Linked DNA regions of Thermovibrio ammonificans HB-1. The protein of the gene in region 2 interacts with the protein of the main gene of each other region in a pairwise test. Links are inferred from orthologs where the notes say so. Each region holds a gene or a part of one and is shown on either strand. Other genes may lie near its edges.

Region 1 (11,961 bases), 410 kb from region 2 along the record:
TAATAACTTCAACAACAAGCTTAATCTTCTCCAAGCTGCCCCCGTGGCGGTATAATTCAAATCCACACAAGCCCAATCGGAGAGAGGTATGGACAGCCGCAAAGCCATAGAGGAACTTAAACTCGAGTTTACAAACAAAATTAAATCGGTTTCAACGCTCGAAGATTTAGAAAAATTAAGGGTTGAGTTCATCGGAAGGAAGGGAAAAGTTACCGAACTTCTAAAGCAGATACCGAAGCTCCCTCCCGAAGAGCGCAAAGAGTTCGGAAGGGCCTGCAACGCCCTGAAGGCAGAAATCGAGAGGGCAGTTAAGGAGAAGGGAGCCCAGATAAAGGAGGCCCTAAAGAGGGAAAGGCTCAAAAAGGAGGAGATAGACGTAACCCTGCCCGGTAGGAAGAGGCCGGTAGGAGCCCTCCACCCGGTCACCAAAACCCTAAAGGAGATAGTGAGAATATTCACAAGTATGGGCTTTGCCGTTGCCGAGGGCCCCGAAGTGGAGACCGACTTTTACAACTTTGAGGCCCTAAACATCCCGAAGGGCCACCCGGCAAGGGAGATGCAGGATACCTTCTACATAACAGACGAAGTGGTTCTGAGAACCCACACCTCACCGGTTCAGGTAAGGGTAATGGAGAGCCAGCGGCCTCCCATCCAGATAATAGCTCCGGGTAAGGTTTACAGAAAGGACGCAGACGTGACCCACACTCCGATGTTCCACCAAGTTGAAGGACTGATGGTGGACGAGAGAGTTACTTTCGCAGACCTCAAAGGAGTGCTGGAGCTCTTCCTAAGGGAGATTTTCGGCTCGGACACGAAGGTGAGGTTCCGCCCATCTTACTTTCCCTTTACAGAGCCCAGTGCCGAAGTTGACATAGGTTGCGTAATATGCGGAGGGAAGGGGTGTAAGGTCTGTAAGGGAACCGGTTGGCTGGAGATTCTCGGGTGCGGAATGGTGGACCCGGCGGTTTTCAAGGCCGTAGGCATAAACCCCGACACCTACCAAGGGTTTGCCTTCGGTATGGGGGTTGAGCGTATAGCGATGCTCAAGTACGGCATAGACGACCTGAGGCTCTTCTTCGAAAACGACTTGAGATTCCTAAGACAGTTCAGGGGTGCGTAAAGATGAAGATAACCTACAACTGGCTTAAAGAGTTCATAGAGATAGACGACCTTTCCGCAAAAGAGGTTGCAGACCTCCTTACAGACGCAGGGATAGAGGTTGACGCCGTTTACAACCCTGCCGAGGAGGTTGAGAAGGTAGTTATCGGGAGAATCACAGAAATCTCCAAACACCCCAACGCCGATAGGCTGAGAATATGCCAGGTGGACGTTGGGGATACGGTTCTCCAGATAGTAACGGGAGCCGACAACGTTTACGAAGGTGCGGTTGTTCCCGTGGCCCTACACGGGGCAAAGCTCCCCGGCGGAGTCAGGATAAAGAGGGCAAAGCTCAGGGGCGTTGTCTCTAACGGTATGCTCTGTTCGGCAGTTGAGCTGGGGCTTACCGACTCCGCACCGGGGGTGTGGACGCTCCCGGAAGAGCTGGGAGAGAAGGTCGGGGAAGATGCGGTAACCGCACTGGGGTTGAACGACTGGGTAATAGAGTACGAGATAACAACGAACAGGCCCGACGCCCTGTCGGTTCTCGGCATAGCCAGGGAGCTCAGGGCGATGCTCGGCAGGCCCGTAAAGCTGCCCGAAACGGGCTACAGCTGCGGGGAGTTTAACGCAGAAGAGGAAGCCACCCTGAAGGTTCTCGACCAAGGGGCCTGCCCCAGGTACGAGGGCTTCGTGGTTAAGGGGATATCAAATAGGGAGAGCCCGCTCTGGATGCAGGTGAGGCTCTACCTGGTGGGCCTGAGACCCATAAACGCCGTTGTGGACGTTACAAACTACGTTATGTACGAGCTCGGACAGCCCCTACACGCCTTCGACCTCGAGAAGCTCTCGGGCAGAGAGGTTGTAGTAAGGCGCGCAAGGGAAGGGGAGAAGATAGTTACACTCGACGGCGTAGAGAGGGAGCTCTCTGGAGAAGACTTGGTTATAGCCGACGCGGAGAAACCCGTTGCCGTTGCGGGTGTTATGGGGGGCCTCGAGAGCGGAACGACCCTCTCTACAAGGGAGCTCTTCTTAGAGTCTGCCCACTTCGACCCGATGACCGTAAGGAGAACCTCTAAGAGGCTCGGACTCTCCACCGACTCTTCTTACAGGTTTGAGAGGGGCGCCGACATAGAGGCGTGTAAGTTCGCCGCAGAGAGGGCGCTACACCTCATCCAGAAGCTCGTAGGCGGTGAAGTGGCAAAGGGCTCTCTTTCTTTCTACCCGAAGCCCTACACGCCGAAAGTTATAGTTTTCTCGCCGGAAAGGGCGGTAAAGCTGCTGGGGGTAAATATACCTGCAAGGAAGGCCTTCGAGATTCTCACGGGCCTGGGCTTTACGGTGAAGAAGGAGGCCGACTACATAGTTGTTAAGGTTCCCTCCTGGAGGAAGTACGACGTCACAAGGGAGGTTGACCTCATAGAGGAGGTTGTAAGGATTTACGGCATGAAGCGGGTGGTAAGCTCCTTCCCGCTCATGCACTCTGAGGTTCCCAGAGACTTTACGTTTCTGAGAGTTCAGGAGGTTAAAGAGTTTCTGAGCTCCCTCGGTTTCAACGAGGCGATAAACTACTCCTTTATCGGGAAGAAGCTCTTTGAGAAGTTCGGCCTACCGGTTGACAGGCTCGTGAAGATTAAAAACCCCCTCTCTGAAGAGTGGGTTTACATGAGGAACTTCCTGTTCCCGAGCCTCGTAAATAACGCCGTTAACAACATAAACAGAAACGAAAGGGACGTTTTCCTCTTTGAGGTGGCCCGCACCTTCTCGCCTACGGAGGAGGAGCTCCCAAAAGAGGAGCTCAAAGTAGCGCTCCTTGCAACAGGCGAGCTCCCCGAGAACCTGTGGCAGTTCAGAGAAGTGGACTTTTACGACATTAAGGGAGCCGTTGAGGCCCTCGGCGAGTTCCTAGGGCTGGAGCTCCAGTTCGAGAGGAGAGAGTTTCCCTTCCTCCACCCCGGCCAGAGCGGGGCGGTTAAGCTAAACGGCAAGGAGGTGGGCTTCCTCGGAAGGCTCCACCCGGACGTTGAAGAGCGGTTTGAAGTCAGACAGCCCATCTTCGTAGCGGAGCTCAACCTTGAAGAGCTTTTAAAGCAGTCGGCGGCCAGAACTGTTAAATTCAAGCCGATTCCCAAGTTCCCGCCGGTAACGAGGGACATAGCGGTAGTCGTTGACAGGAGCACCCCCGTTGCCGAAATTGAAAAGGTGATAAGGGAATCTGCCCGCTACCTCGAGAAGCTGAAGCTCTTCGACGTTTACGAAGGGAAGGGAATCCCCGAAGGCAAAAAGAGCGTAGCTTTCTCCCTCACCTTCAGGGCGAAGGAGAAAACGCTCTCCGATGAGGAAGTTAACAAAATTATGGCTGATATAATAGAGGCGCTTCAACGTAGCGGTGCTACCTTAAGGGCATAAGAGGCGAGTGTGAGCTTACCCCAGACAGTAGAAGTGGTAATAAGCGGCCGGAAGTTTAACATAAAGACCGACAGAGACCCTGAGTACGTAAAGAAGCTGGCCCAGAAAATAGAGAGTATGGTAGAGAGGATTCGGCAGGGCAACAGCAGGGTCACCTTCGATAAGGCCCTGGTTGTTGCCTGCTTCTACCTGCTTGACGAGAACGAAGCCCTTAAAACCCAGATTAAGGAGCTCGGAGAGGAGATAAAGAGGCTGGAGGAAGGAGCGAAGCTCCTCATCTCAAGCCAGGTTAAAGAGCTGGATTAAGCTCCCTCTTATGCCCCTTACTCTAAGAAGGGGTAGAGGATGTGCATACAAAAGCGAGTTTAAGGTCTTACCTCCTGAAAAAGAGGTTACAGCTCACCCAACAAGAGCTTCAAGCCCTATCCCGCAGGGTAGAAGAGAACCTGAAACGGCTCCTCCGGGAGCTCTCGCCGAAATCGGTAATGCTCTACTGGCCCATTAAAGGGGAGCCCGACCTAACCCCCCTCGCCCGAGAGCTGCTCGAAAACGGCGTTAAACTTTACTTTCCCAAAGTTTTAAAAGAGAGAATAGCTGCCGTTGAAGTTGACAACCTCGACCAGCTCTCCCCGGGAGCCTTCAACATCCCGGAACCCCCATACAGCCCCCAGAGGGAGGGAACGCCCGAAGCGGTTGTAGTTCCCGCCCTGGGCTACGACAAAAAGGGCTACCGGCTCGGGTACGGAGGCGGCTACTACGACCGCTTCCTTGCCTCTGCGCCGGTAAAGGACAAAATTGGTGTTTGCTTCCACTTCCAACTGCTGGACGCAATTCCCGTAGAGCCCTTCGACCAACCTGTAGACTGGATAGTTACAGATAAAACAACCCTAAGGAGGACGTAATGGAATCGATACTGGTTGCGATATTTGCAGTGCTCTCGGGCCTTGCCGGGGGCTACGTTGTGGGCACCAAAAGGGGCCAGAAAATCAAGGAAAACCTTGAAAGGGAAATCGTTGAAAGGGCAAAGGAAGAGGCAAACCAAATCGTAGAAAGGGCCAAGCAGGAGGCCCAGGAGCTCAAGAAGAAGGCCGAAGAGACCGTAAAAGAGGCCCAAAAGCGCTACGACGAGATGAAAAAACAGGCACTCCTTGAGGCAAAGGAGGAGCTCCTTAAAGAGAGGGAGCGGATAGAGGAAGAGCTTAAAGAAAAGCGCAGAGAGGTTGCCGAGCTCGAAAAGAGGCTCCTGCGCAGAGAAGAGTACTTAGACAAGAGGGAGTCGGCCCTTGATAAGAGGGAGGAGAGCTTAGACAAAAGGGCCCAGTTCCTCGATAAGCTCGAGGCGGAACTGGAGGAGAAGAGGAGCGAGGTGGAGAGGCTCGAGGCGGAGCTCCTCGAGAAGGAGGTTGAGCTGTCGCGGCTCATAGACGAGGAGGTTAAGAAACTCGAAGAGATAGCCCAGATGAGCCGTGAAGAGGCGAAAGAGGAGCTGATGAAGCGGATGGAGGAGGAAATCCGCAGGGACCTTGCGGTGAAGTTCAAGAGGATAGAGGAGGAGTTTGAGCAGAGCGCCGAAAAACGGGCCAAGAAGATACTGGCCACCACAATACAGCGGCTCGCAAGCGACATAGTTGCTGAAACAACCGTAACCGTTGTAGACCTTCCCAACAACGAGATGAAGGGAAGGATAATCGGAAGGGAAGGAAGGAACATAAGGGCCTTTGAGCTTGCCACCGGAGTAGACCTGATAATAGACGACACGCCGGAGGCGGTAACAATCTCGTGCTTCGACCCCGTAAGGCGTGAAATAGCCAGAATAGCCTTAGAAAGGCTTGTTGCAGACGGCCGCATCCACCCCGCAAGGATAGAGGAGGTTGTAGAGAAGGTTCAGCAGGAGATTGAGCAGGAGATAATCAACGCCGCCGAAGAGGTGCTCTTCGAGCTGGGAATAGACAACGTCCACCCAGAGCTGAAGAAACTCCTGGGCAGGCTGAAGTTCAGAACGAGCTACGGCCAAAACGTTCTCCAGCACGTTAAAGAGGTTGCCTACCTCGCCGGAATGATTGCCGCCGAAATCGGAGCAGACGTCCAGCTCGCCAAGAGGGCCGGACTCTTCCACGACATCGGAAAGGCGGTAACCCACGAAGTTGAAGGCTCCCACGCCATAATCGGCTCCGAAATCCTCAAAAAGTACGGCGAGCCCGAGGCGGTTGTTAACGCCGCAGCCGCCCACCACGGAGAGGTGGAGTTCACAACGATAGAGTCGGTGTGTGCTGCAGCAGCCGACGCCCTTTCTGCAGCAAGGCCCGGAGCGAGAAGGGAGAGCCTTGAGGCCTACATCAAGAGGATAGAGAAGCTCGAGAGTATAGCCGAGTCGTTCCCGGGCGTTATGAAGGCCTTTGCAATCCAGGCGGGAAGGGAAATCAGGATTATGGTTGAGCCCGACAAGATTACCGACGAAGAGGCGGCGTTCTTGGCACACCAGATTTCCAAGAAAATCGAGGAGGAGGTTCAATACCCGGGTCAGATTAAGATTACCGTTATAAGGGAAACGAGGGCCGTAGACTATGCAAAGTAAAAAGTTCCTCGTTATAGGAACTGCCGGCCACATAGACCACGGTAAAACGAGCCTTGTAAAGGCTCTCACCGGCGTAGACACCGACAGGTGGGAGGAGGAGAAGCGCCGGGGAATGACCATAGACCTGGGATTTGCGAAGCTCGAGCTCCCCGACGGCACGGTGGCCGGTATAGTGGACGTTCCCGGCCACGAGAAGTTCATAAAGAACATGGTTGCCGGTGCCCACGGGCTGGATATGGTCCTCTTCGTTGTGGCGGCAGACGAGGGGATAATGCCCCAGACAAAAGAGCACCTGACCGTGTGCGAAAGCCTCGGAACCAAAAGGGGAATAGTGGTTCTAACCAAAAAGGACGCAGTGGAGCCCGAGTGGCTGGAGCTTGTTAAGGAGGAGGTTGAGGAGTTCACAAAGGGCACCTTCCTGGAAAAGGCCCCGGTTGTTGCCGTCTCCTCTAAAACCGGTGAGGGAATAGAGGAGCTGAAACGGGTAATAGCGGAAGTGGCCGAAGAGGTAGAGCCCAAAAGGGCAGAAGGTATCCTGAGACTTCCGGTTGACCGTTCGTTTACCGTGAAGGGATTCGGAACCGTAGTTACGGGAACGCTCCTTTCGGGAAGGTTGCGGGCGGGAGACAGGCTGGAGCTCCTGCCGGCGGGAAGGGAGGTTAAGGCCCGCTCCGTTCAAGTTCACGGCCGGCCCGTAGAGGAGGCAGTAGCCGGTCAGAGAACGGCCGTTAACGTTCCCGACCTTAAAAAGGAAGAGGTTAAGAGGGGAGACCTACTTGCAACGCCGGATTACCTGAAGCCTACCGATAAGGTAGACGCGGTTTTGAAGCTCTCCAAAGACGCCGACGTTATAGTAACAAGCGGCCATAAAGTTCACTTTCACCACCTTACAAAGGAGGTGGAGGGCGAGGTTTTCCTCATAGACCGCCAGGAGCTTCTCCCCGGAGAGTCGGCCCTCGTTCAGATAAGGCTGAAAGGGGAAGTTGTCCCCATGTTTAAAGACCGCTTCGTAGTGAGACACTACTCTCCCGCAAGGGTCATCGGAGGAGGAGAGATACTCAACCCGCTACCGCCGGGGAAGTTCCGCAGGCGCTTTGCAGAAAAGTGGAAGGAGCTACTTAAGCCCTTCACCGAAAAAAACGCAGAGGAAATCGTTTTAAAGCTCGTAGAGGAGCTTCCCGGCAGGCTCTCACCCAGGGAGCTGGTCCAGTTTACAGCCCTCTCCCCCGAGGAAGTGGAAAGCCTTGTTGAAAGGCTGAAAGGGGAAAAGAGAGTTCTGGTGTCGGAGGAGAAGCTCTACCCGGCAGACCACCTGAAAGAGCTAAAGGCTCAAACCCTAAAGCTGATAGAGGAGTTTCACTCCAAAACGCCAATCCTGGAAGGGCCCGGCAAAGAGTCGGTCAGGGGCAAGTTAAAGGCCCCCAAGGAGCTATTCGAAAGGGCCATAAGAGAGCTCAAGGAGGAAGGAAAGTTAGAGGAGCTGGAGGGGAGCCTGAAGCTCACGGGCTTTACCCCGTCTCCCGAAGGCAGGTGGAAAGGCCTCGTTGAGAGGGCAGAGGAGTCGGTAAGGGAGAAGGGGCTAAAGCCGCCGACCGTAAAAGAGCTCGCAAAGGAGCTATCGGTTCCCGAAGAGGAGGCATACGCTGTAGCCTCTTACTTGAAAAGGCACAAAGGGTTCCACAGGTTTGCCGACTTCCTCATGGCTCCCGAGGCCCTTGAAACGGCCGTAACGGCCCTGAAGGAGCTCTTCTCCGGCCAGGAGAGGATAACCGTCAGCCAGTTCAAAGACAGGCTCGGCATAAGCAGGAAGTTCGCCGTTCCGCTCCTTGAGTACTTAGACCAGCTGGGATTCACCTGCAGAACGGGAAACGAACGGGTAAGGGGCGAGAAGCTGAAATGACCCAGCTGCTCCTCAACGTAATCCTTCCCCTCTACCTGCTTGTGGGCCTGGGTTTCCTCATCGGAAAGGCAAAGCCGCAGCTGGAAACAAAGACGATTTCCTTCCTCGTCCTCTACCTGTTTGCACCGGCTCTCATCTTCTCCTCCTTCAGGGAGGTATCCGTTAGCCTAAAGAGCTTTACCTGCATCTTCCTGACCGCACTGGGAGTGTTCGTGCTGGTCCTTGCGGCGTCGGCAGCCGTAGAGAAGGTGTTCCTGGGCAAGAGAAACCCGGCCTTTGAGCTCTCGGCAACGGTGATGAACGCAGGGTATCTGGGAATTCCCCTCATCTACCTGATGTTCGGGGAGCCTGCACTGCCGATAGCGGTCAACTACATGGTTGTAATGGCCGTTCTCCACTTTACCCTCGGAATCGCCGTTTTAAACAGCGACAACCTTCGAGAGGGCCTAAAGGCGGCCCTCAAAATACCGCTGGTTTACGCAGCAGTGCTCTCTTTCCTGCTCAAAGGGGTTTACCTGCCTCCGGGAATAGAAAAGACCCTTAAGCTCACCGGAAACGCCACAATGCCGCTTATGCTTGTGTCCATAGGGATTTCACTCTCCAGAATATCGGTTGAAGAGTTCAAAGAGGCGGTGGCCGCAACGGCGGTAAGGTTCGTAGGGGGAGCGGCATCTGCCGCAGCAGTTGTCTCACTTCTAAAGTGCCCTCCACAGATGGCAAAGGCGCTGATAGTTCAGTCGGCCCTGCCGTCGGCGATTCTCAACTACGTTCTCTGCGAACAGTTCAACCGCTCGCCCCGGCTTGCGGCATCGGTAATCTTCGTATCAACGGTAACCTTTCCCTTCTTCCTGCTAATCCTTCAGGCGGCACTCGGGCGGCTATAATTTGGGAAAGCCCTTTAGGGGAGTAAAGGTGAAAAGGTTAGTCGCCCTTCTGTGTTTCTTAGCCTCAACTGCCGCAGCCTACGGAGCGCCGCTAACCGTGAAGGAGGTTTTAAAGGCCTGCGTAGAGGTAAAAGGGAACAGGCTCGTAATTCCGGTAAAGGTGGTAAGCTTCGGAAGGACAAGGGGAGAGGTTATCCAGGGCCTTCAAGCCCCTCAAGACTACCTAAAGAGAGACGGCTTCTCCTTTAAAAGGGTTTCGGTTACGGTGGCACCCGTTGACTCCTGGAGCAGGTACGAGGTGGCCGGCTTCTCCGGAAGGGAGCTCCTGTGGGTGTTCGTAAAGGACCCTACACTCGAAACGGAGGTGGCCAAGAGTCTGAGCCGAGCCCGGGAGGCCGCAAACTTTACCTTCAGCCTGGGAACCCCCTTCTGGCAGGTTCCCGAAAAGGAGCTCGAGGCCGCCCGCCAGAAGGTAAAGCGGAAAGCCCTAAAACTTGCGCTTAAAGAGGCAAACGCCGTTAGCAGAGTGTTAAACAGACACTGCACCCTAAGTAGCGTAGAGCTGGGAAAACCCAGGCTCACCAAAGGGACCGTTAGTAAAATAGAGCTTAACGCCCGCATAAAGCTAATCTGCCGATAACCGGAGGTTCAAGATGAGGATAGGAACACCCCTTGCCCACAACGCAACAAAGGTGATGCTCCTCGGGAGCGGAGAGCTCGGAAAGGAGTTCGCTATAGAGGCGATGCGTTTGGGCCTTGAGGTGATAGCAGTTGACTCCTACCAGTTCGCCCCGGCCCAACAGGTTGCCCACCGCTACTACGTTATAGACATGAGGGACGGCCGGCAGATAAGGAACATCGTTTACAGGGAGAAGCCCGACTTTATAGTGCCCGAGATAGAGGCGATAGACACCGACATGCTCGTAGAGCTCGAGAAGGAGGGGTTCACGGTTGTTCCCTGCGCCCGGGCTACAAAGTTAACGATGGACAGAATAGGCATAAGGAGGCTTGCGGCCGAAGAGCTGGGGCTCAAAACCTCGGCCTACCGGTTTGCCGAAACGTTCGAAGAGTTTAAAAGGGCCGTAGAGGAGCTCGGCTACCCGGTTGTGGTTAAGCCGGTTATGAGCTCTTCCGGCAAGGGGCAGAGCGTTGTCAGGGAACCATCACAGCTCGAGTGGGCATTCAGGTACGCAAAGGAGAACGCAAGGGGCAAGGGTAACGCCCTTATTATAGAGGAGTTCATAAACTTCGACTTTGAGATTACCCTTCTCACAGTAAGGACCAGGAACCAGGGAACGCTCTTCTGCGAGCCCATAGGCCACAGGCAGGTAGACGGCGACTACCATGAAAGCTGGCAGCCACAGCCGATGAGCGAGGCCGCTTTAAAGAAGGCCAAGGAGATGGCCAAGGCGGTTACAGATGCCTTGGGAGGCTACGGAATCTTCGGGTGCGAGTTTTTCGTAAAGGGAGACGAGGTGTGGTTCAGCGAGGTCTCGCCCAGGCCCCACGACACGGGAATGGTAACGATGGCGAGCCAGAACATGAGTGAGTTTGAGATTCACCTACGGGCCATTCTGGGCCTTCCGATTCACATTGAGCTCATATCCCCGGGAGCCTCTTACTGTTTCCACGGGACGAAGAACAGCGTTGCCCCGGCCTACGAAGGTGTTGCCCAAGCCCTCGAAGAGCCCAACGTGTGGGTGAGGATATTCGGCAAGCCCACAACAAGGCCAAGGAGGCGTATGGGAGTTGTGGTTGCCAGGGGCGAAACTGTAGAGGAGGCAAGGAGGAAGGCGAAAGAGGCCGCAGAAAGGATAAAGGTGGTTGAGAATGGGTAGAGAGGTTGCAACTTTTGCAGGCGGGTGCTTCTGGTGCATAGAGGAGGCCATGAGCAAGGTTGAAGGGGTTGAGAAGGCCGTTCCCGGCTACGCCGGAGGCCACACCGAAAACCCCACTTACGAGGAGGTGTGTTCGGGGGAGACGGGCCACGTTGAGGCGGTTCAGGTTGTTTACGACCCCGACAAGACCTCTTACAAAGAGCTCCTGATTGCCTTCCTCACCTCAATAGACCCGACAGATTCCAAAGGCCAGTTTGCAGACCGGGGAAGCCAGTACAGGCCGGTAATCTTTTACCACACAGAGGAGCAAAAAGAGCTTGCCGAAAAGGCCCTCAAGGTGCTCTCTGAAAGCGGCCTGTTTGATGAACCCGTAAGGGTTGCCGTTGAACCGTTTAAGAACTTCTACCCGGCAGAGGAGTACCACAGGGAGTACTACAAGAAGGAGCCGATGCACTACTTCTACTACAAGGAAGGGTCGGGCAGGAAGCGCTACTGTGAGATTGTGTGGGAGAGGAAGGGGGGGAGGAAGCTCCTTGAGGAGAAGCTGTGAAGTTCAGCTGCTATGCGGTTCAGTTTGAGTCTCTGCCGTGCAGGTTCGAGGCCAATTACAGCAAGCTCCTTACCTTTTTGAACTTCTGTGAGAAGGGCTCTCTTGTGGTTTTTCCGGAAGTTGCGGCAACCGCCTTCTGTTACGAGGAGATAGAGAGGGCGGTTAAGTTCTCCGAAAGGGTGTTTGAGGAGCTTCAAAACTTCTCCAAAGGCCTTGAATTAACGGTTGTTATCACCGGCTACGAGCAAATTAACGGGAAGCTCTTCAACAGCGTAAAGGTGCTGGACAGGGGAAGGGAGGTGCTCTCAAGGCCAAAGGTGAAGCTCTTCAAGCCCGGCAGGGAACACATCTTTTTCACCGAGGGTCGGCTATCGGAGGTACAGGTGGCCCAAACCTCGCTGGGAGTTCTCGCCCCGGTTATCTGTTTTGAGCTGAGGTTCTACGAGGTTTTAAGCAGGCTGAAAGAGCTCGGAGGGGAGGTTTTTACCGTCCCAGCCCAGTGGGGTCGGGCGCGCAGGGAGCACTGGTCGTACCTGCTGAGGGCAAGGGCAATAGAGCTTCAACGCTTCTTCGTAGGGGCAAACGGCACCGGAAAGGAGATGGGAGGCTGCTCGGCCGTGATAGACCCGTGGGGCAGAATCCTCGCCGAGTGTAAAGACGCCGAAGGGCTGATTCGGGCAGAGGTTGACACTACAGTAATAGAACAG
Region 2 (16,320 bases):
CTGTCTTTCCAGGTGTCGGCTCTCCGATGCCGACTTGAAGAAGTTCTTTACCGTGGCGCTTCAGATTAAGGATGAGAAGCTCTACACTGAGGTTGCCCGTAGGCTCATCGATAGGGGTGTTTTTACCTACCAAGACCTGAAGAAGCTAATAGATGTTGAGCTTGCAAAACGTAACTATCGGGGGGCCCTCGACTTCTGTAGGGCCTTTTTAAAACGCAACGGCTCGTTTAAGGTCCTCAAGGAGTGTTTGAATCTTGCAATGTGGTCGGGTAACAGAGGTGTAGTTGAGGAGTTAATCAGGGAGAACCTCGGCCGTTACACCTCGAAGGATGCCCTCTCTTTCTTCCTGAAGGTGGCCGTTGCCCAGAACTTAAGGCGGCTCTCTGTGGAGCTTGCCGATAGGCTGTTGAAGCAGTACGGAGGAGAGAAATGAGGAGAGTGCTTATTGCCGCTTCCCTGTGGCTGGCTCTTACCGCTCCCGCCTTAGGGAAGTTCTACTCCATTCAACTTGTTACCACCAACTCCTACGGGAGGGCGGAAGCATTTTTAAAGAAGTTGCCCCCGGCTATAAGGAGAAAGGCGTTTGTCTACAGGACAGACTCGGGGTACTACACGGTCAGGTACCTTGTTTCACCTACGGTTAGGGCTTTAAGGGAGAAAGTTACCGAACTTGAAGAGCTCGGGATAAAGAGTTACTCATTCGTTGAAACCGATGTGAAAAAGCTACGGGGAGCAGGGCAGAAACCTGCCGGTGAAGTTTCTGCCCCTTCCGTTCCTGAGAAACCGGAAGAGAGCAGGCAGGGCCATGTGGGCCTCGATTTTCTCTACTCCGTTTACCTGGGTAACGGAGACCTAAAGGGGGCGCTAAAGGTTGCCCAACTCGCCGTAAAACGCCACCCAGACAGTTTAAAGTGGTGGAAGAGGCTTGCTACCGTGGCCGTGTGGCTGAACAGGCCGAAAGTGGCCTTGAAAGCTTACAGGGAGCTTGTTTTTAGGTTCCACCGCTACGAGTATGCTCGGCCCCTTTACTCTGTTGCCCTTGCGGTGGGAGACTTTGAAACTGCCCTTAAGAGTGTGAAGTTCCTTGTAGCTTCCGGGGAAGGAAACGTTGACTATACTGATATAGTTGACCTCTTCCACAGGGTCGGTCGGCCCGAGGAGGGGGCCGACTTTTTGGTTGAGCACTTTTCCAATAACCCCGATGCCCTTCATCTTGCCTTTAATATCTACTGGTACAGGGGAGAGCTTCAAAAGGCGTTAAAGGTCCTCGACCTTATACAGCAGAGGTTCGGCCTATCCCCTGAGGACAGGCTCGCAAAGGCAAGGCTCCTTTTTGCCATGCACAGGCTTAAAGAGGCCCTTGCCACCTTAAAGGAGGAGTGGCGGAAAGTTAACAGCGTAGACTACCTGAACACTCTGGAGTCTCTGAGCTGGAGCCTCGGCGACTTTAAAACGGCTGTAGAGGTTGCCGAAAGGCTCATAGAGCTCGACAAGGCAGATGAGACCGACTTTACCCGCGTTATCTACTATTACTACTACAGGGAGCCCGAGAGGGCCGTTAAGTACGCAAAGCTCGGATTTGATAAGTTCGGTAAACCTGACTTCTTTGCCAACTATCTCTTCCTGCTTGCCTCCTTGAAGCAGTGGGACAAGGTGGTTGAGTCGGTGGACTCCCTGCCCGACAGGCTGAGGAGGAGGCTCCTTGCCGACCCTACTATCGGCCTCACCTACGCCTCCGCCCTTGTTAAGCTGGGTGAGAAGGAAAGGGCACGGCGGCTGCTGTTCAGCTACCTCAACGGTAACCCATCGCCCGACGTTCTGGCCGAGCTTATCTATCTCAGTATAGATATGAAGGACTACCCCACCGTGGAGAGCCTTGTCAGAAGGTACAAAGATTACTGTAGCCAAGTTCCGGAGGCCTTTGCTGCGGCTTATCTCTTCCTCCAGAACGGTAAGAAAGCCTTAAAGTGTTTTAGCCTGATAAAAACCAAGAACCCCAACTTGCTCCTTACAGAGGCCGATGCCCTCGAGCTCTACGGCGACGTTCGAAGGGCTTGGACCCTGCGTTTTAGAGTTTACAACTACACCAAGAAGCTCATAAAAAAGGGAGTTCACTCCCCCGACGTTGTTGAGGCCTACCTTCGCTCTTCAATCTTTTACCAGCCTGCAGACAGGTTTGAGAGGGAGTTCCTGAGGCTTAAGCGTTACCTCTCGAAGGAAATCGCAAGGGATATCTACCTTACCTACCTCCTCTATAAGGGGCGGGAGAGTGAGACCGCCTACCTTTGGAAGCGAAAAGATGAGGAGCTTGCGCCCTGGATGAAGCTCACCCTTGCCCTCTACTGGGAAGACAGGTACCTGATGAATAGGCTTGTGAAGCTCTACCTTCCCATACTTCCCATCAGGGATAGAGTTACGGCCCTTGAAGAGGTGGGGGAGTTCGGCAGGGCTTTTTGGATAGCCGTTAAGGGTATGGATGAGAACCCCAAAGACGCCGAGCTTATGAAGCAGTTTAGAGACCTTGTTGTAGATAAGGCTTCCCACTACTACCTTGAGCTTACCGATTACGGCGTTAAGGGGGTGAACCTCCTTTCCCTCTCTCAGGATTTAAGGTTGCACCTTACCGGAAACTACTACCTGAACGTTAAGGATACCTTTAGATACGACATCTCTCGGGGGAACGTTTTTGACACCAAGAGGGGGTTGAACAGGATTTCTGTTGGCCTTGAGCGTCTGCTCGACTACAACAGGTCGCTCTTTGCCGGTGTAACTGTAGTTAGGGGGGGAAGCCACACTTTAGGTGGAGGTTACTTAGGGTACACCGCTCAGCTCTGGCACCAGTCTACGGCCACGCTTACCCTGTTTAAGGGTGAGCTGACAGATGAGTCCTTCCTGAGCTCCTTAGGAGTTGTTCGAAGGGGGGCACAGCTTGAGTTCACCTTCCCCTTCTACAACAGGCTCTCCCTTTTCACTTCCCTCTCCTATAACAGGTACTACTCCCTCGACGGCAGTTACGTAGGTAACAGTAGAAAACTCTACACCGAGCTCTCTTTTCAGGAGCGGAGTCAGTACCCCGACTATAAGTTCCGCCTCTTTTTAAACCTTAACAGCTACTACGAGACCGACCATACGGGAACCTACGTTGACAGGCTCTCGGGTAAGGAGAGGGAGAATGTTCTGCCCAGCGGCTTTTACTCTTTAGGCGTTGGTGTTAACTGGGGCTTTGACCACAGGGACTCTTTTATAAAGAGCTGGAGGCCCTACTTCGACGGCTCTGTAAGCTACAACAGCCAGTACGGAGCCGACTGTTCACTTGTGGTAGGTGTAGGCGGCAGGCTCACGAGGAAGGATAACTTTCACGTGGAGCTGGGAACGTTTAACAGCTTTAACGCTTTGAACTCCTGGGGCTGGATTCTCAGCTCCGGGTATAGAAGGTGGTTTTAGCCGTTTTGAGAGCTATATTTGTCTCCCTGACTCTTTAATGGAGGTTTAAGTTGCCTATTCTCCTTGAAGGTATTTACGACGGTAAAAAACTTCAGCGGGAGCTGAAGAAACTCGGCTTGAGGAAGGGAGACGTAAGGGAGGTTTTCATAGCCAACGGCAAAACTCTCATTTACCTGAAGGATGAGAGCCTGTGTAGTATTTACTCCGACTTTGTTCCCTCTGAGGAGGAGGCTGAGGAGATAAAGAGGGTTCACCTTTACGTTGAGAGGTTTAAGTACCTTATCGACGTTGAACGGCTTGCAGAGATAGAGGCCCAGGAGGAGGAGATAAGGAGGCTTTCAGGCAGGGAGAGGGAGCTTCTGGGCCGTGCCATTCTCGACCTTAAGGGAACCAAGGCGGGAACAAAGTTTCACCTTCACCTTGTTCGGTTCTGGAGGGAAAAACCCATAGAGACGGAGATAACCACAGGCGACATAGTTCTTGTTAGTAAAGGTAACCCCTTAAAGAGCGACTTACTCGGCACAGTTGTAAGGATTACGGAGAAAACCGTAACCGTTGCGTTTGATAACCGCCCTCCAAACTGGGTTTACAAGAGAGGGGTTCGGATAGACCTCTACGTTAACGACGTTACTTTCAAGCGGATGGAGGAGAACTTAGAGGAGCTCAGGCACGCCAGCGGCCGCCAGCGTGAGCTTCGAAACACCGTTATAGGCCTGAGAGAGCCGGAACATTTTACCGAGATACCCTTTGAACCTGTTGACTCCAGGCTCAACGAAACTCAGAGACTTGCCGTTTCAAGGGCTTTAGGTTCTCCGGACTTTTTCCTCATTCACGGCCCTCCCGGCACAGGGAAAACCAGCACTATTACCGAGCTTATCGTTCAGCTTGTAAAGCGGGGTGAAAAGGTTATAGCCACTGCCGACTCCAACATTGCCGCAGACAACATACTCCTCAACCTCTCCAAGTACCCGGATTTGAAACTGGTAAGGATAGGTCATCCTGCAAGGGTTCTGGAAGAGCTTGAGAGGTTCTCCATTTACGCCCTCTTTGAAGAGCACCCTAAGGCTCAGAAGGTAAAAGAGGGGTGGGAGAGGGTGAAGGAGCTTATAGAGAAGCGGGACCAGTTTACAAAGCCCGTTCCCCAGCTCCGCAGGGGTATGAGCGACGATGAGATTGTTTACTTCGGCAAGAAGGGAAAGAGCTTCCGCGGCGTTCCCAAAAAGCTCATGCGCTCCATGGCCGAGTGGATTTTGGCGAACTACGAAATAGATGTGAGGATTAAGGCCCTAAAGGAGATGGAGACCCACATCTTCAGGGAGATAATCGCCGATGCCGACGTTGTAATCTCCACAAACTCCATGGTGAAGTCGGAGCTCCTTGAAGGTTTCCACTTTGACTCTGCCGTTATAGATGAAGGCAGCCAGCAGGTTGAGCCCTCCACTTTGATACCCATAGCCCGGGCCAACCGTTTCTTCATTGCCGGCGACCATAAGCAGCTTCCCCCCACTGTGGCGAGTGAAGAGGCCAAAGAGCTTGAGAGAACCCTTTTTGAGAGGCTCATCTCTACCCACGGCGAGCTCTCCTCGATGCTGCGGGTTCAGTACAGGATGAACGAGAAGATAATGGAGTTCCCCAACAGGGAGTTCTACGAAGGTAAGCTCGTAGCCGCCCCGGAGGTAAAAGAGAGAACCCTTGCAGACTTCAACCTTGAGGCGCCGAGGAAGTTTAAGAAGGTCCTCGACCCTTCCGTTCCCCTCGGCTTTATCGATACAAGCTCTATAAACGCCTACGAGTTTCAGCCCGAAGGTTCCACCTCTTACGAGAACTACGAAGAGGCCAAGATAGCCGTTGAGGTGGCCCTTGAGCTTCACCGTATGGGCCTCGACAGGAGGGAAATCGGCATTATCACCCCTTACGCCGCCCAGGTGAAGCTTATAAAGCAGCTCCTTGCAGAGAGGGAGTTTAAGGTTGAGGTTAACTCCGTAGACGGCTTTCAGGGGAGGGAAAAGGAAGCCATAATCGTCAGCTTCGTTCGCTCCAACGACGAAGGGGAGATAGGTTTTCTGAAGGACCTTCGCCGGCTCAACGTTGCCATAACGCGCCCCAGGCGAAAGCTGGTTGCCATTGGGAACACGAAAACCTTAAGCAGCCACTCCACCTACAGCCGCTTCATAGAGCACGTAAAGAGGGAGGGAGAGTTGGAGAGGGCCTAAGCTACTCCCTCTCCTCCTCTGCGTAGTTTATGAGGGTTCCTATTCCCTCGATTTCCACTTCCACCCTGTCTCCCGCCTTCAGGGGCCCGACTCCCGGCGGGGTGCCGGTTGCTATAACGTCTCCCGGCAGGAGAGTCATAATCTGTGATATGAACGAAACGAGCTCAAAGGGCGAGAATATCATGTCGCTGGTGTTTCCGCTCTGCTTTACTTCGCCGTTGACCCTTGTGGTTATCTGGAGCCCCATCGGGTCTATGTCGGTGTTGAGCCATGGGCCGTAGGGGGCAAATGTATCGAACGACTTTGCCCTTGTGTACTGGCCGTCTTTTCTCTGAAGGTCCCTTGCGGTTACGTCGTTAAAGCAGGAGTAGCCTAAGATGTAGTCGGGGGCCTCCTCCGGGGAGACTTTTCTGCACTTCCTCCCTATTACTACGGCGAGCTCCCCTTCGTAGTCTACCCTGCTGGACATTTTGGGCAGGAATATCCGCATTTTGTTGGCTATAACCGCCGTGGAGGGTTTCATGAACAGCAGGGGCTCTTCCGGAACCTCTTTGCCCATCTCCTCGGCGTGTGCCCTGTAGTTGAGGCCTACCGCCACGATTTTGGAAGGCCTTGTAGGTGAGAGAAATTTCACCTCCTTAAAGGAGACGGTTTCATCAAGCGGAGTAACGCCCTCCATGAGCTCAGAGACCTTTGTCTCCTTAACGGGAACTATCTCCCTCCCCTTAACTATCCCGTAGATTGTCCTCTCACCCCACTTAAATCTCCCTATCTTCACCCTCTCCTCCTCTTAAACCACGGCTACTGCAAACATTTTACCACTGAGGGCCACCCTCTCTCCCTCCTTTACCGGCTCTACGTGCGGGGAGAGAACCCTCAGCTCGAACTCTTCTGCGAAGAGGTCTACAACCGTTAGTTGTCTTCCTTCTACCTCTTCCGTGCCCAGGGCGGTTACTATGCCGACCACGCTGTAGCTTCCCTCACTCGAGAGTATGCAGGTGTCGAAGAGCTCTTCGGGGCGGGTTTTAAACTCCTTTATCAACCTTTTGGCCTCCTCTTCCCCTACCTCCCTTTCGAGTTTTTCAACCGCCCGGGGGTTGCCCTTTACCGCCATTTTAAGCACTTCTCTGTTCTCGTCGGCAATCTGGTCGAAGTGGGTAAGGGGCGGTATTCTCTTGACTTTTCGGGAGTAGATGGAGAGGAGAAGCTCTATCTCGCCGGAGAGCTCCTGGGGGAGTTGGCAGAGGTTGCACAGCTCGAAGAAGAAGCTCGTTCCGGTTGTTACCTCAACAGCCTCGCTCAGCAGCGTAAACTCGTCGAAGGAGTTTATTTTGAAGTTAAAGTCTTCAAAGGTGTACAGAACACCCGCCCTGTATCCGAGGTAACAGCCTAAAGGTTTTTCCTCTTCCCGGGAGAAGAAAGAGTCCCTTTTCTTCTCCAACAGGTAGAGGTAGGTTGAGAAGTTCTCGTCGATTTCGGCGTGGCGGCAGATGAGCTTTTCCTGGCTGTCGAGTAGGTCTTCGAACACGAAGTGTTTTACTTCTACCGTTTCTCCCTTGGACTTTTTGCACAGTTGGGGCGGAAGCTCCAGAATACTGAAACTCTCGTCCATTAACTCTCCCAATTGAGTTAACGGGGGCCGATGCCCCCGGGAATTTAATACTGGTCGTGTATCTCCAGCTGGTTGAAGAAGAACGGAATCTCGTAGGCGGCAGACTCGGGGGAATCGGAGGCGTGAACGGCGTTCCTGCCTACGTCTGTTCCGTACTTCTTCCTTATTGTTCCCTCGGCTGCCTTTGCCGGGTCGGTTGCACCGATTATCTCCCTTACCCTTGCTATTGCGTTCTCACCTTCGAGAACCATCGGAACGCACGGGCCGGAGGACATAAAGTCGGTAAGTTCATCGTAGAAGGGCCTCTCTTTGTGGACGATGTAGAACTTCTTTGCCTGCTCCTTTGTGAGGTGAACCATTTTTATTGCAAGGAGCTTCAGGTCGTTCTCCTGGAGTATCCTTACAATGTCTCCCACTGCGTTCTTCTTCACGGCGTCCGGCTTTACTATAACCAGAGTTCTCTCAACTGCCATATTCTCCTCCTCCTTGGGATTTGCCCTGTATTATAACCTTTCTAACAGACTGCAGGTAGTTGTGCGCCAACCGTGTTGGTTCCGGAAGCCTGTACTTGGTGCAGCTTGAGAGCACCAGCTCGGCCGCTTCCTCCGGAGTTACTAAGTGACCCGGAGAGACGTAAACCGGTTTAACGTTCCTTTTGGTCCTTAAGGCGTAGCCGAGTACCGTGCCCGTTTTCGGGTCTGTGATGGGAGAGCGGCATCCCCTTTCCCTGCAGGGCTCTTGGAACTCCCCGTAGAGGGGCTTTTTGGCGCACCCTACCGTGGGTATTCCCGTTACCACCCCCAGGTGTGAGGCTATTCCGAGTTTTCTGGGGTGGGTTATTCCGTGGCCGTCCACCACGATAAGGTCGGGGGTGTGTTTCAGCCTTTTCAGCGTTTTTAAAAGGAGGGGAAGCTCTCTGAAGGCCAGAAAGCCGGCCACGTAAGGTATCTCTACCTTAAGGGTTTCGTAGTGCTTTTCTACAACCTCCAGTTCCGGGTAGGTTAAAACCACAAATGCCCCTATTCCCGTGGTGGGGTTTTTAAAAGGGTCTAAAAACGTTAAGTCGCATCCGGCAATGAGTTTCGGTTCCCTTGTAAGGGGCGTTATTTTCACCTTTTCAGCCAGAGCTTTCTGGGCTTTAGCCGCTTTCTTAAAGGAGAACTTCAACTTTCCACCCTCCCCAGGAGGAACAGCCCAACGGCCCCAAATAGCAGGAGCGGAGCGAAGGCTGCGTAAAGGGGCGGAAGGACCTCACTCTTCCCCAGGCTCAGAAACAGCGATACGGTAATCCACATAGATACAACGATTATTGCCGCAAGCAACACCGTGTAGCCCTTTTTATTCCTCGGGTTGTAAACCCCAAAGGGTATTCCGATTATCGCCGTTATAACCGGAAGCAGCCCGAGTGCCAGCTTTGAGTAGAGCTCCACCCTGAGGTAGTTGGTATCGTAGTTGAGCTTACTCAATCTCTTTATGGTCAGGAATAGCTCTAAGAGCCCCATTGCCTCCGGGTTGTTTACCGACAGAAGTAGCTCCTTTACGCTTACCCCCAAATTTATAGGAAGCGTTTCCTTCTCAGTGCTCTTTAGCTCTTTAAAATCCCTTACAAAGACTTCCCTGAGAAGCCACCTACCCCCGCCCTTGTAAATGGCCTCTTCTGCGTCTATTCTCCCCGTAGGCGAGAAGTCTTTAACCTTTATTATGCTTACCCGCTCCGCCCTCTTGTTTTTTGGCAGGAGCTCCCAGAAGAACACAAAATCTCCTGCTCTGTCCTTGAACCACACGCCCGGAACCTTTTGGGGGCCGTTTGTCACCTCTTCTCCGGCCTTAAGGGCAATCTCCGTTGCCCTTTTAAGGCCTGCCGGCAGTAAGGTCTCCTGAACGGCCACGGAGGCTACCGATGCCAGCACTCCGAGGATAACGAGGGGAGCCGAAAACCTGTAGGTGCTTATGCCCAACGCCCTTGCAACTGTAAGCTCGCTGGTTTCGGAAAACCGAGAGAGCGTAACCATAGTGGCTATGAGAGTGGCTATGGGAATAACCCTTACTCCGTAGAGGGGAAGCCTCCCCAGGATGTATGCGGCCGCCCCCGACGCTCCCACCTTGGAGACCATGTTGAAGTGGCTTACAAAGTCTATAACGGCAAAGAGGGTGAGAAACGTGGTCAGTGTCAGGAAGAAGAACTTGACCCCTTCGGAGAAGACGTATCTGTCGAGCTTCTTTATCACCACCGCGCTCCAACGTTTATCCGAATGCGCTCGCTTACCGCCAGTTTATAGAGTAACAGAGCCGCCGCACCGAATACCACATCGGGCAGAAGCGCCAAAAGGGGTTGCCCGGTTTTCAGGGCAACCTTCTTAGAGAAGGTGTAGAGTATGTAGTAAAGCACGATGAGAAGGAGGCTAATCAGAACTCCCACACCTATGGAGCCTCTGGGAATTGAGACCGCTATGGAGAATCCGATTATCCCCACTATCAGCGAGGCAAACGCCAGTGCGGTTCTCTTTACAACGGCAACTCTGGCCTCTTTATCCCTCTCTTTGAGGAGCTGGAATAGGGTTTTGTATTTGGCTGCCTTGAACCTCTCTTTTCTGGTGAACTTGTAGAGTTCAACCGTGTAGCTCTTGAACTTTATGAACTTGAACTCTTTCGGTTTTTTCCAGTCTACAACTTGGGCACTGCCGTCTTCTATGTCGAGGAAGACGGTGTCTCCCTTTGTCCTCAGGAAGCCCCTTCTGCCGAAAGCTGTTACGAGTTTCTCCTTCTTCTGTAGCGACGCCATGAAGTTTACAAGGAGCCCCTTTTCCGGGTAGAGCTTCTCAACGTAAAACGTTACACCGGGGAAGTTGCTGGAAAACCTCTTCTCTGTGATACTCAAGGTTATCTTCTTCCTCAGGAGCTCTTCCAGCTCCCTCTTCATTGCAACGTTGCTCTTTGGGGCAAGGAACATAAGTGAGTAGAAGGAGAGGAGCGAGAATATGAGGCCGAGCAGGAAAACCGGTTTTGACAGCTCTTTCAGGCTTATGCCGCACGATTTTGCGGCCGTAAGCTCGTTGTTGCTGTTCATCCCTATGAACACTATAACAACCGAAAGAACGAAGGACATCGGAATCACTATCCCGAGGAACGCCGGTAGCCCTTTGGCAAGAACCGAGAGGAAGTCCAGGAAGGAGACCCCTTTCCCGAGGACGGTTTCTGCTATGGTCGATGCCCTGTCCATCAGGATTACAAAGAGGAAGAGGGCGGAGCTGAGGGCCGCCACCCGGGTGATTTCGAAGGCTATGTACCTGTGAAGGACCTTCATTTCACTTTCTTCATATACTTGTACCAGTCGACCACAATGGCGCTTGCGATGAATATCGAGGAGTACGTTCCCACGGTTATTCCGACCAGGAGCACAAATGCAAAGTCGTTTATAACGCCTCCGCCGAAGAGGTAAAGGCACAGAACTACGAAGAGGGTTGTCAGGGAGGTTATGATTGTCCTTGAGAGGGTTTGATTGATACTGTCGTTAACTATCTCCTCGAAGGGCTTGCTCCTTAAGTAAACCTTCATGTTCTCCCTGATTCTGTCGTAAACTACTATGGTGTCGTTGATGGAGTAACCTATAACCGTTAGGAGCGCCGCTATAACCGGGAGGCTGAACTCCCTTCCCACGGCCATGAAGACGCCGGTTGTGGCCAGTGCGTCGTGGATGAGGGCCAGTACGGCTCCCACGGCAAAGATGAACTCAAAACGCCAGGCAACGTATATAAGGATGCCTATTAGGGCGTAGATGATGGCCATTATCCCTTTTTCGCGGAGCTCTTTCCCTACGGTCGGGCCTATCATCTCAACTTTCAGAATCGTTACGCCACTTTTAAAGTGCTCTTTGAGCTTCCGCCGTATTGTCTCTACCGTTTTGTTGGTATCTCCCGTAGCCGGGGCCTTTATCATGAACTCGTTCTCCCCTTGAACGTTCTGAACGGTCACACCTTCTACGCTCCCTTTGAAGATTTCCCTTATCTTCCCGGTTGTTATCCCCGGCTCTTCCACCTTAACGAGGACGAGGACGCCGCCTGTAAAGTCGATTCCGAACTTGGGCCCCTTTATGAAGGCACCGTAGAGCCAGGTTCCCAGGATTAGTGTAAGGGAGAACAGGTATGCCCAGTAGCGTTTACCGATGAAGTCGAACTTTCTTTCCATCAACGGCTCCTAAATCTTGAAGAGTTTTGGTTTGTACTTAACGATTAGGTCGAGGAGAACCTTGGTTACGAAAACTGCAGTGAACATGCTGGTCATGATGCCCAGCGACAGGGTAACGGCAAACCCTTTGATGGGGCCGGTTCCGAACTGGAAGAGAACCGCCGCCGCTATAAGGGTTGTAACGTTTGAATCCAGAATTGTTCCCCAGGCCCTTGCAAATCCTGCCTCTACTGCCGAGTAGAGGTTTCTGCCCTTGCGAAGCTCCTCTTTAATCCGCTCAAAGATGATAACGTTCGCGTCTACCGACATTCCGATTGTGAGAATGAAGCCGGCTATACCGGGCAGCGTCAGCGTTGCCCCTATAAGGGCCATCAGGGCCCAGAGGATTATCACGTTCATGAGCAGGGCCGCGTCGGCTGCTATTCCTGCCGTTTTGTAGTAAACGAGCATAAAGAGCATTACAACTATTATGCCCGCTACGCCCGCCTTTATTCCCTTCTCTACCGACTCCTTACCCAGGGAGGGGCCTACGGTGGTCTCTTCCACTATCTTGACCGGTGCAGGAAGGGCTCCCGCCCGCAGGACGATTGCAAGGTCTCTGGCCTCTTGGTAGGTGAACTGTCCCGATATCTGGCCCCTGGCACCTATTTCGCTTCTTATTACCGGTGCCGACTGGACTTTGTTGTCGAGAACTATTGCAAGGCGCGTTCCTATGTGGTGTTTTGTGTAGTTCCTGAAGATTTTTGCTCCCTGGGAGTTTAGAACGAAGCTAACGGCGGGAAGGCCGTTTTCGTCTTGGCTGGGGTAGGCGTCTTTAAGGTAGGCTCCCGTTAGAATGGGCTCTCTTTTGACGAGGAAGAAGTTGTAGGCTACAACTCTTCCCTCTTTGTTCTTTATCTCCTGTAGCAGGAGCTGCTCGTCTTCGGGAACGTTCCCTCCGAACTTTTTAACGAGCTCTTCAAGGTTTTTGACTTTTATAGGCTCTTTCCGCCCCTCCTCTACGAGGAAGAACTTGGGGCCTGTGGGAGAGGGTTCAACTTCTACTGAAGCCCCCGGAGGTACCTTCCCTCCCAGGTTTACTATCATCTGGTTCGGGGACCTGAACTCCGCCACTACCTCTTTAAACTCGAGGTTTGCTACTTTGCCTATGATTTTCTTCGCCCTTTCGGGGTTCTTAACGCCGGGAAGCTCTACTATTATTCTGTCTTTGCCGTTTCTGACGATTACCGGCTCTGCAACCCCCAGCTGGTCTATCCTGTTCCTTATGGTCTCGAGGGCCTGTTCGGCGAGTCTGTCTATCTCTTTGGAAACGTAGGAAGGCTTCAGGCTTAATGTGAGCCTGTTTCCGTTCCGCTTAATTGCAAACATCCTGCCGTAGTCTTCCTTTATCAGCTCTTGTGCCTTCTGGGCGGCATCTGCGGTGAGCATCTCGATTTCTATGGTCGTTCCCTTCCTTACGGCGCTCACAACGGGGAGGTTCTCCTCTTCGAGGCTCCTTTTGATGTCCCTGAGTGCTGCTGAGACTTCGTTCTCGAGGGCTTTTTGTGTCTCTATCTGGAGAACGAGGTGAGTTCCGCCTTTGAGGTCCAGACCCAGGTTTATCGGCTTTGTGAGGGCAACGTAGAGGGAGCCTACAAGAACTGCGAGTATGAAGAGAACCTTCCACTTGAGGTTTTTCATTCTGCTCTCCGTCTCAACTTGGTATCGCCAAATGATACACAATTAGAGGTCTGTGTCGTTTATCTTGAGCCGGAACTTAAACCCTAAGACTTCGGTTGCCCGTCTGCACATCTCCATTCTGGGCTGGAATATAGAGAAGTAGTCGAGGAGGTCGGAGATTTCGGTGTCTATCTTCAGGACGAGCTTCACCACCCTCTTCTCTTTATCCACCTCGAGGTTGCTGAATAGAACGGCGTAGTTGACTCTATCGTGAATGTCCTCCTTTATGTTCCCCTCTTTTCTCACCCGGGTTCTGTGGACGTGGGATTTATCGGCCACAACAAGCGCTGCTGCCACTTCCGTTGCCGGCTCTCCGGTTCCCTCCTCGTGGTTACCTATTGCAAAGGTTATCTCGGTGAGGTGGTCGTCGAGGAATCCTCTGCCCTTGAGCAGTTGGTATGCAAGGATTGCACCGCTCTGGGCGTGGTCGTGGCGGCTCACTATGTGGCCTATGTCGTGTAGGAGCCCTGCAACACCCGCAAGCTCGGCAAGGACTCTGTCTCCAACCGTCTTAAGCAGTAACCACCGGGCTTTGTTTGCCACCCAGCTTACGTGTTTTATGCCGTGGTCGGTGTAGCCCATACGTTTAAGGAAGTAGTCGGCCCGTTCTATGTAGTAGAGGATTCTCTTGTCTTTCATGAGCTCTCTGAAGGTGGGAAATTCAAACTCCACGGATGCTTACCTCTCCGGAAAAGAGTCTCGTTATCTGTCCGTCTCTTTCAACAACGAGTGCTCCGTCTGTGTCTATGCCCAGGGCCCTTGCCCGAAAACGCTCGTTTTCCCGAACTACCACCACTTCCCGCCCTATTAGGGGGCACTCCCTCTCAAACTCCCTTGGGTTGAAGCTTCCCTCTTTGAGCCGGGCGTGAAGCTCTAAAACGTTTTTGTGGAGCGACTTAAGCAGGGTGTTGTAGTTGAATTCTATCCCTTCGGCACTGAGAGAAGTTGCCGGTTTTTCAAGGTTTTGAAGCTCCTCTTTCCCGTAGGAAAGGTTTATGCCGACTCCTACAACCAGCCTGTCCTTCGTTCGCTCAACGAGAATCCCGCTCACCTTCTTACCTTCTATGTAAACGTCGTTTGGCCACTTCAGGTAGAAGCGGTTGTCCAGCTCTTTGAGCGTTTTCAGAACCGCCACGCCGAAAGCCACGCTTACAATTGGCAGGTTTAGCCTCTCGAGAATAAACGAGGCGTACAGCCCCTTTCCGGCCTCAGAGAGCCAGCTTCTTCCCCTTCGGCCCCTGCCTGCCCTCTGCTTTCGGGCCACAACGCAGAGGCCGTGCTTGAAGGGGAGCCTTTTGGCTTCGTCGTTTGTGGAATCTACCTCTTCGAGGAAGACGATTTCCATGGCCAAATTTTATAAAACTCCCTATAATTGCCGCTATGAAGTGGAACGTTGGTAGTTTGCTTAAAAGAGCTTCTGAAATCCTCAAAGAGAGGGGCTCACCCACCCCCAGGCTCGACGCCGAGCTGCTGCTCGTTCACTCCCTCGGCCTGAAGGGCAGGGTAGAGCTCTACACCCAGTTCGACAGACCCCTTACCGACGACGAGGTGGAGCGTTACAGGCAGCTTATAGTGAGGCGGGCCAAGGGGGAGCCCGTAGCCTACATAACCGGGAAGAAGGAGTTCTACGGCTTTGAGTTCCTTGTAGATAGGGGAGTTCTGGTTCCCCGGCCGGAGACCGAGCTCCTGGTAGACGTTGCCCTTTCCTACCTAAAGGGGAAACAGGGAAAAACGGTTGTTGACGTTGGCACCGGCTCCGGCTGCGTAATCCTTACCCTGTGTAAACTCCTTGGAGACGCTAACCGCTACTACGGTGTTGACCTTTCACCCAAGGCTTTGGAGGTAGCCGAGAAGAACAGGGAGAGGCTCGGCTGCTCCGTGACCTTCCTCAGGAGCAACCTCCTTGAAGCTGTAGACTTCCCCGTGGATGCCGTTGTGGCAAACCTCCCCTACGTTCCCGTTGGCGATAAGAGGCTCCACAAGTGGGTTCTGAAGTATGAGCCGGCCATGGCCCTTTTCGGCGGAAAAGACGGCCTTGAGCTCATAGAGCGGCTTATCGTTCAGGCAAAGGAGAAGATTAACCCTAAGGGGTTCATAGCCCTTGAGGTTGGAGAGGGCCAGGCCGATAGGGTAAAATCTCTCCTTGAAACCGCCGGCTTCCTGAACGTCAAGTCTTTTCGCGACCTTTCCGGGATTGAGCGCGTAGTTGTCGGGGAGAAGAATGGAGAGTGAAGAGAAGTTCATCATAAGAGGAGGCAGGGAGTTAAGGGGAACGGTTAAGGTCTCCGGCTCGAAGAACGCCTCTCTGCCGATAATTTTTGCCTCTATCCTTACCGGCTCCCTTACCCTCCACAACGTTCCGAGGTTAACAGACGTTTTTACCGCCTGCAAACTCCTTGAGGCTATGGGTTTTCACACCTCGTTTTCGGGGAATACCCTTAAGGTATCCTTCTCGGGGGACCTCAACCCCGTTGCCCCCTACGAGCTGGTTATAGCCATGAGGGCCTCTATTCTCACCCTCGGTCCGCTCCTTGCCCGCTACGGCAGGGGGAAGGTGTTCCTGCCGGGAGGGTGTGCAATAGGCGTGAGGCCGGTAGACCTGCACCTTAAGGGGCTGTCCCGTTTGGGGGCCGATATTAAGGTCTACCACGGCTTTATAGTGGGAGAGGTTAAGGGAAGGCTCAAGGGGGCCGAGATATACTTTGACTTCCCGACAGTTGGCGGAACAGAAAACGTTCTGATGGCGGCGGTTCTTGCCGAAGGGAAAACGGTTATCCGTAACGCCGCGAAAGAGCCGGAGATTGTTGACCTCGCAAGGGCTTTAAAGAGGGCCGGAGCAGTTATAGAGGGAGAGGGAACGGACGTCATAGAGGTTTGGGGTGTTGATGAGCTCTCTCCCTTTGAGTATACGGTTATGCCCGACAGGATAGAGGCGGGCACTTTTATGTCGGCGGTTGCCGCCGCCGGAGGAGACGTTGTGATAGAGGATTTCCCCTCTTACGCCCTCAAGGCGGTTGTGGATAAATTTTCCGAGGCCGGCCTTGTTGTAGAGGAGCTCCCCGGCTCGAAAGTGAGGGTTGTAAAGAGGGAGCGCCTCAGGGGAACCGACATAGTGACCCAGCCTTACCCGGGCTTTCCCACCGACAT

The links.
Region 1: the proteins of secD (region 2) and pheT interact in binary tests that used the Escherichia coli proteins (3 or more experiments, as listed by UniProt). The link is inferred for Thermovibrio ammonificans HB-1 from one-to-one orthologs.

Annotation. Positions count from the first base shown.
Region 1 is NC_014926.1:1,184,302-1,196,262, forward strand. The notes cover bases 756-3,814. They hold pheT (phenylalanine--tRNA ligase subunit beta), read left to right. Parts: upstream 756-1,122; coding sequence 1,123-3,507; downstream 3,508-3,814. Other genes in these bases: pheS (phenylalanine--tRNA ligase subunit alpha), read left to right, coding at 756-1,120; THEAM_RS06070 (cell division protein ZapA), read left to right, coding at 3,517-3,813. In the rest of the region: THEAM_RS06055 (hypothetical protein), read right to left, coding at 1-34; more of pheS, read left to right, coding at 89-755; THEAM_RS06075 (5-formyltetrahydrofolate cyclo-ligase), read left to right, coding at 3,855-4,409; rny (ribonuclease Y), read left to right, coding at 4,409-6,082; selB (selenocysteine-specific translation elongation factor), read left to right, coding at 6,072-7,982; THEAM_RS06090 (AEC family transporter), read left to right, coding at 7,979-8,866; THEAM_RS06095 (hypothetical protein), read left to right, coding at 8,895-9,506; purT (formate-dependent phosphoribosylglycinamide formyltransferase), read left to right, coding at 9,520-10,704; peptide-methionine (S)-S-oxide reductase MsrA, read left to right, coding at 10,697-11,254; THEAM_RS06110 (nitrilase-related carbon-nitrogen hydrolase), read left to right, coding at 11,251-11,961.
Region 2 is NC_014926.1:765,206-781,525, forward strand. The notes cover bases 10,800-13,763. They hold secD (protein translocase subunit SecD), read right to left. Parts: upstream 13,135-13,763; coding sequence 11,464-13,134; downstream 10,800-11,463. Other genes in these bases: secF (protein translocase subunit SecF), read right to left, coding at 10,800-11,454; THEAM_RS04145 (HD domain-containing protein), read right to left, coding at 13,177-13,763. In the rest of the region: THEAM_RS04090 (hypothetical protein), read left to right, coding at 1-433; THEAM_RS04095 (tetratricopeptide repeat protein), read left to right, coding at 430-3,444; THEAM_RS04100 (IGHMBP2 family helicase), read left to right, coding at 3,495-5,657; THEAM_RS04105 (fumarylacetoacetate hydrolase family protein), read right to left, coding at 5,659-6,435; THEAM_RS04110 (hypothetical protein), read right to left, coding at 6,448-7,269; ndk (nucleoside-diphosphate kinase), read right to left, coding at 7,314-7,742; THEAM_RS04120 (endonuclease V), read right to left, coding at 7,732-8,436; THEAM_RS04125 (LptF/LptG family permease), read right to left, coding at 8,433-9,497; THEAM_RS04130 (LptF/LptG family permease), read right to left, coding at 9,494-10,573; more of secF, read right to left, coding at 10,570-10,799; more of THEAM_RS04145, read right to left, coding at 13,764-13,845; THEAM_RS04150 (biotin--[acetyl-CoA-carboxylase] ligase), read right to left, coding at 13,835-14,518; prmC (peptide chain release factor N(5)-glutamine methyltransferase), read left to right, coding at 14,554-15,405; murA (UDP-N-acetylglucosamine 1-carboxyvinyltransferase), read left to right, coding at 15,395-16,320. UniProt on the Escherichia coli protein: Part of the Sec protein translocase complex. Interacts with the SecYEG preprotein conducting channel. SecDF uses the proton motive force (PMF) to complete protein translocation after the ATP-dependent function of SecA.